DNA from 2 places in the Pseudomonas sp. JZ114 genome. Region 1 is predicted to be linked to the other one. Evidence: riboswitches for the same ligand, from Rfam matches in the RefSeq annotation. Region 1 holds a riboswitch; the other holds the start of a gene.
What was found. Region 1 has a riboswitch for cobalamin ahead of cobW (cobalamin biosynthesis protein CobW). Riboswitches for the same ligand answer to the same signal wherever they lie in the genome.

Region 1 (6,101 bases):
GCCCATCCAGTTCCGGTAAGGCAATGTGCATCGCCAGGTCGCGTGGACCAAGCCCTTGGGCGTTCTCCCGCCATCCCGGTTCGTTATCCTGGGCACAAATAGCCTGCAGTACCGGCACATCGCGACGAAACGGGCGGAGATGAGGGGAATCCGGGTTGGACTGGGCAAAACCTGTCGTATTGATGATCAGCTCGGTCTCTGTCGCCTCCAGCAGTGCCTCGACCTCAGCAAGGCACTCCGGCTCCTTGAGACTGGCTACGGCAACAGGTAACGGATTAATCCCTTGAGCTATCAATGCTTCGCAGAACGTATCGATGAACCCGGTATTGGCCGCTTGTAGATGACTGCGGTAGAACAACAGGGCTGCTACCGGCCCATCCTCCTGCCAACGCTGCTGCCACGAGCCCAGCGCCTTATCTTTATCACGCTCTGGCGCATACACCGCAACACGCGGTAGCGGCTGAGGCTCGACCCACATCGTCTCACGTCCAAACCATCGCTGGCCGATGAAGCGATACAGCATGCGGGCATTATCCATGCCGCCCTGTCGCAGGTACTGCCAGATCCGCTCGGCATCCTCAACGGAAGAGTTACCCAACGCCATTAGCTCAGGATCGGGTTTGTCATCTCCGGGTACAAGAATCAGCCTGGCACCTTGTGCGGCCAGCTGGGCCAATTGATCTACACCGTAGCGCCAGTACGCCGCCCCGCCCAGCAACGAGACAATGATGACCTTGGCATGCTGAAGCACCTCATCGACATACAGATCAACCGAGGCGTGATTCATCAGCTGCATGGGGTTGGCCAGGCGCAGGCTTGGAAAGTCCTCAGGCAGCCCGCGCGCCGCTTCGGCCAGCAGCGCTAGATGAGAATCGGCACTGCACAGGATCACCAGGTCGCCCGGGGTCTGTGCAAGATGAGCGATTCCGTCGTCGGGAGTAAAGCCGCCGGGCTGAGTCCTGAGGAGATGCATCGTATTAAGCCAGTACGCTGCGGAGTTCAGCGCTGATGGCAGCCTGATCCAGATCCTGGCCAATCACGACCAGACGTGTCTGCCGAACCTCATCCGCCTTCCAGGCACGATCGAAGTGCTTGTCGAAGCGGGTACCTACCCCTTGCACCAGCAGGCGCATCGGCTTGGCCTTGATGGCGACGAAGCCCTTGATACGCAGGATGCCGTGGCGCTGCACCAGCCCGGTCAATGCGTCCAGCAAGACACTCTCCTCTACCTCTGGCAGATCGACCGCAAACGAGTCGAATTCGTCATGATCATGCTCCTCATGAGGCTCATGGTCGTGATGCGTCTTTCGCGCGTCGATATGCAGCTCGGCCTCGGCATTCAGCCCCAGCAGGACAGACAACGGCAGCTGCCCATTGCTCGCTTCGATGATTTTCACGGACGCTGGCAATTCGCTCTCGATCTGGCTACGCACGGCCGCCAGGGCCATTTGCGGCATCTGGTCGACCTTGTTCAGGATGACCAGATCGGCGCTTGCCAGTTGATCCTCGAACAGCTCATGCAGTGGGGACTCGTGATCCAGGTTGGGGTCCAGCTGACGCTGGGCATCGACTTTTTCGGGATAGGCCGCAAACGTACCCAGGGCAACCGCCGGGCTATCCACCACGGTGACAACGGCATCCACGGTGCATGCATTACGGATTTCCGGCCACTGGAAGGCTTGTACGAGCGGCTTGGGCAGCGCCAGGCCAGACGTCTCGATCAGGATGTGGTCGATATCGGCACGTCGGGCCACCAGGTCGCGCATCACCGGAAAGAACTCTTCCTGCACGGTACAGCACAGACAGCCGTTAGCCAGCTCGAATACCCGGCCTGCGGCTTCTTCTTCGGTACATCCGATGCTGCACTGCTTCAGGATTTCACCGTCGATACCCAGCTCACCGAATTCATTCACAATGACGGCGATGCGCCGCCCTTGGGCATTTTCCAGAATATGGCGCAGCAATGTGGTTTTGCCGGCGCCGAGAAAGCCGGTAATGATTGTGACAGGAATCTTGGCCAAGGTTTTCATGAGCTGCCTTATGAAAAAGGGACAGGCAGGCATGACGAAGACGCGCTCATACGCAGTCCAGACGCCACACCGGATCACCCCGCCCGGTTGTCGGAAAGAATACGGCTCACACGTGCAGCCGCATTCTGAAATGTGTTCAAGGCAGGTCTCCTGGCTCACGGCAACGCTTCTCGCCTTCCCGCCCAAGAGCAGTGGCTTCCTGAAAAGCATCGATTAAACAACCGTTTACAGTTGCGGGGGCAGCTGCGGTCTCGCACCGCATTCCCTCTTAGCTTTGGTCATGTGCCAAAGCACCCTGAAGGCGCAAAGGCTACGAGCGACACTCTGGAGTGTCAATCGATGAAGTTGACGCTTCGCCCGTGTTCGTGGTCTGCTTGCGCCTGATTTCAGGTGTCGCCACGCGGTTCGTGGCGGTGAAACGGGAAGCCGGTTCAAGTCCGGCACTGCCCCCGCAACGGTACGTGAGTGTAGATCGATATCCACTGTGCTCGGCTGTAGAGCATGGGAAGGCCGATCTTGCAGGCGTTGGAGCCCCTTGCTCCACCCCCTTCACAAGTCCGGAGACCGGCCTGATTGACGATTGAGCAACCCGCGGTGGGCGGGCGCAGCTGAATGGCGTGGCGCGCAAGCGACCGCGCCTTCGTGCGTTCCCTCATCCTCGCCACACTCCTAGGAGGGAATCCATGAATAGCCAATCCCTGTCTCATGTGCCTACGGCATCCGGCACCCTGACTCAACGCCTGACTGCCGCCGCCCTGGCGTGCGTGTTGGGAGCAGGCCTGGTCTTTCTAGCCGGCTTCTCACACATCGACGCCCTTCATAATGGCGCTCATGACACCCGTCATAGTGAAGGCTTCCCCTGCCATTGAGGCTGTGACATGTACAAACGGATTGCCTTTACAGCCGGCTTTGCCGGACTACTGGCGGCACTGCTCCTGAGCGTACTGCAGAATCTTTGGATCACGCCGCTGATCCTGGAAGCCGAAACCTATGAGGTAGCGGGTGAAGCGCACGCGCATGCCGCTGACACACCTGCTCACCACCATGACGACGAGGCCTGGGCGCCTGAAGACGGCTGGCAACGAACGCTTTCGACACTCGGCGGCAACCTGGTCGTTGCGGTTGGATTCAGCCTGATATTGGCAGGCCTGTTTACGCTACGAGCCCCGCGCCACGCCTGGCATGGCTTGCTTTGGGGCGCTACCGGCTATCTGACCTTTTGTCTTGCGCCCTCCCTGGGGCTGCCACCGGAACTGCCCGGCACCGCAGCGGCTGAACTGACCGCACGGCAAGGCTGGTGGATCGGCACCGCGGCTGCCACAGCCTGCGCCCTGGCCCTGCTATTTTTCACCCGCCATAGGGTGTTGCGTCTGGCCGCATTGGCCCTTTTTGCGCTGCCCCATATAATTGGCGCACCACAACCTGCCGAACAGGCAAGCCTGGCCCCTGAATCCCTGCAGCAACATTTCCAGTTGGCAGCACTTGTCTCCAATGCCGTTTTCTGGATTGTGCTGGGCTGGCTGAGCGCCTGGTTCTACACCCGTGATACAGCTGAGAACACCTGATGACATTAAGTAACAGCGCACCCGCCATTCTCGTCGTGGGGCATGGCACTCGCAGCAGGCCGGGCGTCGAAGAGTTCTTCCGCCTCGCCGAACACCTCAAGAGCCGCTTTCCGGATCGTCTGTGCACCACAGGCTTTCTCGAATTCGCCCGCCCGACCATTGCTGAAGGCCTTAACAAGCTGATCGCAGAAGGTGCTCGCAACATTACCGCCATTCCTGGCATGCTGATGGCCGCCGGCCATGCCAAGAACGACATTCCCAGCGAACTCAACGAGTTCATGGCCGCGAACCCGGAAGTCAAGATCACCTACGGAGTGGAACTGGGCGTCAACGCCAAGATGATGCGCGCTGCACGCGATCGTATCGAGGCGGCCGAAGCGCAGTTTGGCGATGATTACCGTCGCGATGAAACCCTCCTGGTCGTTGTCGGGCGAGGCGCGTCCGATGCTGACGCCAACTCCAACATCACCAAGATCACGCGCTTTCTGTGGGAAGGCATGGGCTTCGCCTGGGCCGAGACCTGCTATTCCGGCGTAACCAAGCCGCTGGTAGCCGACGCGCTGCCTGTCGTGCATCGCCTGGGCTACCGCAATGTCATCGTATTCCCCTACTTCCTTTTCACAGGACGCCTGATCGATCGCATCTATGCAGACGTAGATGCCTATGCCGAGGCGCATCCTGAAGTACGGGTTGTCAAGGCCGGTTATCTCAACGACCATCCCCTGGTCATCGAGGCGTTGGTGGACAAACTCCATGAAACCGAGGAAGGCACTGGCAACATGAACTGCCAGCTTTGTCATTACCGCGAGCAGATCATCGGCTTCGAAGACCGTGTCGGTGCTCCCCAGTTCGGACACCACCACCATGTGCGCGGTATTGGCACCGATGCCGATCATGACCACCACCATCATCACCATCATGGTCATCACCACCACCACCACGATCATGACCACAGTCATGATCATGCTCTGTCACCTGCCCAGGCAGCGCCGCTCAAAGGTGTTCAGAAACTGACCCCGGCGGATTGATTGCATGCCCTTCGATTATCAGCGCGACCCGGAGGCCATCGAGCGTCAGTCCTTTGAGCAGATCAGGACATTGACCGACCTCAGCCGCTTCGACCCTGACCAGGCGCAGATTGCCATGCGCCTGGTGCATACCTGTGGCGAACCGGAGATTGTGGAAGCGCTGCACTTCAGCCCACATGCCATGGAAGCCGGTCTTGCCGCCGTGGAGGCGCAGGCCTCTATCCTCTGTGATGTCGAAATGGTCAGGCACGGCCTGACCCGACGCCTGTTCGGTGAACGTCCCTTATGCTTTCTGAATGACGAGCGCGTCCCGGCACTGGCAAAAGCAACGGGTGAAACGCGCAGCATGGTGGCGCTGTCGCTGTGGGAGCCCTATCTGCCCGGCAGCATTGTAGTCATTGGCAACGCCCCGACAGCCCTGTTCAGACTGCTTGAGCACTTGGAATCGGGTGGCCCCAGGCCCGCCCTTGTCATCGGGATGCCGGTTGGCTTCATTGGTGCAGCAGAATCCAAGGATGCGCTCATGGCTCATGGGCAAGCACTCGGCATCGAGTGGATAGCACTCAGTGGCCGACGGGGCGGCAGCGCGTTGGCCGCCGCTACGCTCAATGCACTGGCACGTGTGCAGCAAGGGATACGCTGGTGAGCGAACGAACCTGGAATGGCCCTACGCTGGAGGTCATCGGCCTTGGGCTCGCAGGCGAAGCCCTTTCGGCCGAAGCGCGGCAGGCACTGGACTCGGCTGAGCTGGTCATTGGTGCACCGCGTCATTTCGAAGCGCTCGAGCAGCAAGGCCTCGATGTTCCTCGCCGAGCCTATTTTCCAAGCCCGTTTTCAGCGCTCTGGTCGCTTCTGGCAGAACATTCCGGTCAGCGCATCGTCCTGCTTGCCTCTGGCGACCCGCTTTTTTATGGCCTTGGCGGACATCTGCGCAAGCACCTCACCGCTGAAAAGCTTCGCTTTTATCCGGCAGTGTCCAGTATCCAGGCCGCCTTTGCCCGGATCGGCCAACCCTGGCAAGAGGCTGAAGTGGTCAGCCTGCATGGTCGTCCCCTTTCCAGTCTGCGCGCCACCCTGAAGGTCAACCGCTGGTTTGCAACGCTCACCGATGCCCATAGCCATCCTGCCGCGATCGCAGACGAGCTGGTTGCCGGAGGCTTTGGTGATTCCACCGTTTGGGTAGCAGAAAACCTGGGTACCCATGAGGAACGTGTGTCCACTCATACGGCCAGCCTTCTCAGTGAGTCGACTGAAGTCTTTTCTCCCTTGAACGTCGTGATCTTCAGGACTCAAGGTGCAGGTGGCGTACTGCCTGAATTCCCGGGCATCGCCGACGCCGCGTTCAGCACAGACGGTGACGAGGCAGGCAGAGGTCTGCTGACCAAGCGCGAGGTAAGGCTGTGTGCTCTTTCGCTGCTTGAGCCCCGTGCAGGTGATATCGGCTGGGATATTGGTGCAGGGTGTGGTGGCGTAGCGGT
Region 2 (6,101 bases), 580 kb from region 1:
GGAATCTGATCGAGTAGCGCTACCAAGACGACCCACGGTAGTACAGCCATGCACCAGGCCGTCAGCCCGTGACTGCGCCAGCCGCCACCGCCTGGATTGAAACGGCGCTCCAGCGCGTTTGCCCACCGACCAAATCCCACCAGAGGATGCCAACGTCGAGGCTCGCCCAGTATCGTATCCAGCAGCACACCTAAAAAGGTGGTCAGGGCCAGAATCATGTCTTTTCAGTCTCCTTGACAGAACCCCAGCGGTTTTCAAACACGAGCTCATCCAACGGGCGAGCCGTTCGCCAACCCTCCTCGACCAGCATGGGCTGATTGTAGAAGGCCTCGACAGGCCCAAGACACAGGATGGCCAGCGGCTTGCTGCCTTCAGGCATCCCCAGCAGTTCAGCCACCGCAGCCGGGTCGAACAGCGAAACCCACCCCATCCCAAGCCCCTCCGCCCGGGCGGACAACCATAGATTCTGGATCGCACAAGACAGCGATGCCACGTCCATTTCAGGCAGCGTACGGCGTCCGAAGATATGGGCTTCTCGCCCCTCCATGAGGGCAGCCACCAGCAGCTCGGCACACTCCTTTATGCCCTCCACCTTGAGCCGCATGAACTCATCGCTACGCTCACCCAGCGCCTCTGCCGTGCAGACACGCTCGGACTCGACCAGCCGGTAAAGCTCGGCACGCAGCTCCTGATCAGTAATGCGCATGAAGCGCCATGGCTGCATGAGGCCTACGCTTGGCGCTTGATGAGCAGCGCTCAACAGCCGCCGCAGCTGATCCTCCGGTACATGGCCGCCACTGAAATGACGCATGTCACGTCGTTCGGCGATAGCACGATAGACGCCGGCCTGCTCGGCGGAAGGAAAGGCGTGAGGATTCATGGTGCTAGCAGGGCAGCCGCCGTTTCGGGGGCGGATGGCATGTAGAAGTGAATGTAGCTGGCAGTCAGGCGGCCCTGTTGGAACACCGACTCCGCCGTGGCCTTGCCATTGGGGCAGATACCACGCAACGTTGGAGCCAGTGGCGATTCCAAGGATGAGTGATGATACGTATGGCCACGCAAGGTGCCGCTATCGAAGGCAACGCTTTGCAGCGCCAGTGCAGTAAGACGTGGCTGCAAGGTAGCTTCCCCTTCGAGAAGTCCAACCATCTCGCCCTGCTCGCCTGTCTTGTCAGCCAGGCGCTCCAGCAGATAGAGCATCCCCCCGCATTCGGCCAGAATGGGCTTGCCTGCGGCATGATGCGCCCGAATAGCAGACTGCATGGCGGTATTTCCAGACAGCTGTTGAATATGTAATTCAGGATAACCGCCCGGCAAGTAGAGACTGTCTACTTCCGGTAACTGCTGGTCCTGCAACACTGAAAAATGCCGAATCTCAGCGCCCATAGCGCGTAGAAGATCAAGGTTCGCCTGATACAGAAACGACAGTGCCGCGTCGCGTGCAACCCCGATGCGCACATCAGCCAGCAGCGGTTCGACGCTCTTCTTCATAGGGGCCTGAAACAGCACAGGCTCCGGTAGTGAGGTATCGGCACTGGCAGCAATGGCATCGGCCGCAGCGTCCAGACGTGCATCCAGATCCGACAACTCGTCAGCCTGGATCAGCCCAAGATGCCGGCTCGGCAACTCGATACCCGAGTTGCGCGGCAAGGCACCAAACCAGCGCATACCGCTTGGCAAACTGGCCTTGAGCAGCTCGGTCTGCCGGGCGCTGGAGCCACGATTGGCCAGTACGCCAGCAAAGGGCAGATCCGCCTGATAATGTGCAAGACCGTAGGCTAATGCCCCAAAGGTCTGCGCCATGCCGGTCGCCTCAATAATACCCAGTACCGGCACATTGAAGCGACGTGCCAGGTCCGCACTAGACGGCGTGCCGTCAAACAGCCCCATGACGCCTTCGATAAGGATCAGATCAGCTTCGCCTGCCGCTTCCCATAGCAGCCGGCGACTTTCTTCTTCCCCTACCATCCACAAGTCAAGCTGGTACACCGGCGCACCGCTCGCACGGGCCAGGATCATGGGATCGAGAAAGTCCGGGCCGCACTTGAATACACGGACCTTGCGGCCCTGTCTTGTATGCAGACGTGCCAGGGCTGCCGTTACACTGGTCTTGCCCTGGCCGGAGGCCGGCGCAGCAACCAGGAGCGCCGGACACCGACGATGATCATGCAGGTTCAAAATTCGATTCCTTTCTGGGCGCGAATGCCGCTCTGGAAGGCATGCTTGACCAAGCCCATTTCACTGACGGTATCAGCCGCATCGATCAGCGCCTGCGGTGCACCGCGCCCCGTTACGACAACGTGTTGGGAGACCGGACGCGCCTCGATATCCGCCAGCACGTCTTCAACTTTCAGGTAGCCATGCTTGAATGCGATATTCAGTTCATCAAGCACTACGAGTGCTATTTCAGGATCACTCAATAATGCTTTGGCCACAGCCCAGGCACTGGCAGCGTTTTCGATGTCCCGTTGACGATCCTGGGTCTCCCACGTGAATCCCTGGCCCATCACATGGTAACGGACCTCCTCGGGGAACCGCTGGAAGAACATCTGCTCACCGGTACTGACGCGTCCCTTGATGAACTGTACGACGCCCACTTTCAGTCCATGCCCCAAGGCTCGGGCCACCATGCCAAAGGCAGAGCTGCTCTTGCCCTTGCCGATACCGGTGTGTACCAGCAGCAAGCCTCGCTCATTCTGTGCATTGGCGATCCGCTCGTCCATGACAGCTTTCTTACGGACCATTCGCTCACGGTGGCGCTCATTTCGCGCATCATCGACAGGTAACGAGGTGGGGGTTTCCGGGGTATCACTCATGACGCTCTCCTTCAGGCAAGGGCTGAGGCGAACGGAAAGATCTGCTCCGCAAGGATACAGACGAGGCAACGACGCACAACGCCATTAGCCCTGTGCGACGATCAATGCCCTCCGCATTGCCGTGTAACGCCTGAGGCCGGTCTCCGGGCTCGTGAGCGGAAAAAACTCCTCCGCCGCGCCTTCCCAGACAGCTGTCCAGTGGCCTGTGCGACGTTCAACTCACCTACCGTTGCGGGGGCAGCGCCGGCTTGCTACCGGCTTCCCTGTTTCACCTCGTCGACCCATGTCACGAGGCACCTCAAGCAGACGCGCAGGTTACGGGCAAGCCCTGGGAGCGTCAACGAAAGTCATGGCAAATGGGGATAAATCTTTGCGCAGAAAATCCACCGGCGCGACAGATTCATTTCGCTTTATCGTCACCGCGCTATCATATTTGATAGCCATGCTGGCTGAAGCTGGTGATAATGCGCCGCTTTCCATCCAGTCAAACCCTTTGGCTGGCCATGAAGTTATCGAGCTACAGGTCTCCCTATGTCCGAATCTACTGCCAACGATCCCCGTCTTAGCCGCATGAAGCGCCGTATCCGCAAGAAGCTCTATCTGGGCGAGTTCCAGGAACTGGCATTCGAGCTCAAGGCTGATTTCAAGGAATCGCTTGAAGACGAAGCGCTAGAAGCGCTGCTGAGCGATTTCGTCGATTTCGTCGAGTCCCGTAACCTGGACTACATGGGTGGCTTCGGCGAAACCTGGATCGAAGGCACTATCATGGCAAACAAGCGCTACGGCTCGCCCACCGAGGAAGACCGTCAGGCCCTGACCGATTGGCTCAAGGCACGCAAGGAAGTGGCAAGCGCTTCTGCCAGCGAACTCTACGATGCCTGGCACTTTGAAGAGTAACAGGCCATCGTGAAAAGCCCCGGCCAGTGCCGGGGCTTTTTTATTTCTGCTGCGTTCAGGAGGCTGGCCAGTAGATTCGCGTCAAGGGAATCAGAGATTTCAGCTCCAGATCCAGAGACTCGTAATGCACCAGAAGCATGTCGACTAACTGATCCATGTCCATCAGAGCCACCAATTGACCGGCGCGCTCGGCCTCATAGATAGCCTCCTGGCTGAAGCCGCATGTACTGACAAAAATACCCTTGTCGTCAGCCTTCAGACAGTTCAGAAGCTCTCGCAAAGTCTCACCGCCTACGGCACCTTGACGATGCTGAACCTGGACCTTTACATGAGGGGGATGCAGACCCAGGCCATCCAGGGAAGCCTCGATAGCCAGGCTGCCGTTGGACGCAGGAGGCTGTTTGGTGATAAATCCCATGGCGCGTACCAGACCGGATACCAGCTGGATGATCTGCGCCTCGGAAAGACGATCGAGCCGATCAGCAATCAGTTCGCGAGCCTGTGCTTCCATATCCTGTCGAACACTCAGGATAGTGTCGGCCTCCTGCTCGCCCGGCTGAAAATCACCACGGCTGAGTGAGTCGAGCTGCTGCCAAATTTCCTGGCGCAACTGACAGCCCTGCACCGCACTCAATGCATTGCGCGCCTTGACGCTGAGCTGCGCACGGGGAATCTGTGCATACCACCTGACTTGTCTCAGGTTGGGCCACTCCTCGCATTCACGCGGATCATAGCTGTACCCACCTGTAACATGTCCCAGCCAGTACTGACGCGTCCTATGGTCATACACGACTAAGGCATCGCCTACCCTAATGTCGTGGGTTAGCGTCTTGAGCGCCGACGCCCACGTGTCCAACATTGACTCACTATGCTGGGTCGTATACTCGGAAAGCTTGATCTTGATTGCCTTTTCATCCGGATAAGCCCGTAGATCGCCCAGCTTGGGCCAACCCAGCGCAATTATCCCACGGCGCAACGCCTCGTTAAGCGCGCCCTTCTACCTCAATCTTCCACGCTTGATTCATAGCGATGCGCTTCCATTAACCTGCAGACGCCTCCTGTTTGAAGGTACCCGCACATTCTGGTGAGAAATCAGTAATCAGGTTTGTAACCAGACCAAAATCCGGGAAGCGATGACGTCTAAAACGCCCGTGATGTGTTAAATCGTGAGCCATGAAGTACTGCTAATCGTTGATAGGGACAAGCAGCGGCAGCAGATTACTGCTCAATGATGAGAAACTGTCTGCAAGTTTTTGGATAAAAACGTCACATATTTTTCCTTGCCCCATGCGAAGGGACATTGGTGTCGTTTTTCATCGATAATGCCGTTTGAACGTTTAAACGAATAACGGCTAACTCAAGACGCCCATGCAAGTGGAATTGCCTAACCACTTACAGCCTCTTAACCGTTAAATCAGGCCAGACAATCGAATTCTCGCCGCCCATTAGCGTCGTAACTTCACACTGACAGCATGCATTTCCCATGACAACGATTCTGCAAATCTCCGATACTCACTTCGGTACCGAACAACAACCCGTACTTGATGCGCTGGAAGATCACGTACGTGAACATGGCGCCGACTTGCTGATTCTTTCAGGAGATATCACACAGCGAGCCCGTGACAAGCAGTTCGAAGCCGGGCTGGCTTACGTGCAGCGTCTTGAGAAATATGGCATTCCAGCTACCCTGGTAATACCAGGCAACCACGACATTCCGCTTTATAACCTCTTTGCCCGCTTCATGACGCCCTATGCCAACTACCAGCGTCATTTTGGAAGCGACCTTGAGCCTACCTATGAAGATGAACATCTTCTGGTCATTGGGTTGAACACTACGCACCCCAAGCGGCGCAAGGACGGAGCGGTTACATCCGAGCAGATTCAACGCGTCGTCGACCGCTTGAACAAGACCTCAAAGGAAAAGCTGCGCATCGTTGTAGCACATCAACCCTTTGGCGCCATGGTTCTGAGTGACTTGAGCAATCTGCAGGGCGGCGCAGGAGATGCGCTTACCGCCTGGGCTGACGCCGGCCTAGACTTGGTAATGGGTGGCCATATCCACCTCCCTTATGTTCTTCCTCTAAGCGGCCAGTACCCTGAGCTTTCCCGAGAGATATGGATTGTGCAGGCAGGCACGACGCTCTCCTCTCGCGTACGTGGCAGTGCACCCAACTCCTTCAATCGACTGATCGTAGGCAACGGTGAAACCAAATGCGTTGAGGTAGAGCGCTGGGACTTCATCGACAAGCGCTTTACGGTTGCCGAGCGCTTCAACCTGACCTGGAAGGCAGAAGAGCAGGCACTGGAGACGGATCGCCATGAGGTCCTGGTGCCCGGCGGTCAGCAGTAAGAAGGCTTATGCGTGCATGGCATTGGTCAGGCGCGCTC

Region 2: it holds a riboswitch for cobalamin, as region 1 does, so the genes downstream of both, cobO (cob(I)yrinic acid a,c-diamide adenosyltransferase) here and cobW (cobalamin biosynthesis protein CobW) in region 1, are expected to answer to the same signal.

What each region holds. Positions count from the first base shown of each region.
Region 1 is NZ_CP069256.1:1,851,465-1,857,565, reverse strand. It holds gene cobN (cobaltochelatase subunit CobN) at 1-973, opposite strand, end outside; gene cobW (cobalamin biosynthesis protein CobW) at 978-2,030, opposite strand; cobalamin riboswitch at 2,154-2,343, opposite strand; cobalamin riboswitch at 2,402-2,617, shown strand; gene JQR90_RS08660 (CbtB domain-containing protein) at 2,714-2,899, shown strand; gene JQR90_RS08655 (CbtA family protein) at 2,909-3,595, shown strand; gene JQR90_RS08650 (sirohydrochlorin chelatase) at 3,595-4,623, shown strand; gene JQR90_RS08645 (precorrin-8X methylmutase) at 4,628-5,269, shown strand; gene cbiE (precorrin-6y C5,15-methyltransferase (decarboxylating) subunit CbiE) at 5,266-6,101, shown strand, end outside.
Region 2 is NZ_CP069256.1:2,435,895-2,441,995, forward strand. It holds gene cbiB (adenosylcobinamide-phosphate synthase CbiB) at 1-218, opposite strand, end outside; gene bluB (5,6-dimethylbenzimidazole synthase) at 215-880, opposite strand; gene JQR90_RS11315 (cobyrinate a,c-diamide synthase) at 877-2,178, opposite strand; gene cobO (cob(I)yrinic acid a,c-diamide adenosyltransferase) at 2,175-2,816, opposite strand; cobalamin riboswitch at 2,934-3,132, opposite strand; gene JQR90_RS11325 (YggL family protein) at 3,348-3,713, shown strand; gene JQR90_RS11330 (restriction endonuclease) at 3,769-4,689, opposite strand; gene JQR90_RS11335 (metallophosphoesterase family protein) at 5,197-6,063, shown strand; gene JQR90_RS11340 (molybdopterin cofactor-binding domain-containing protein) at 6,070-6,101, opposite strand, start outside.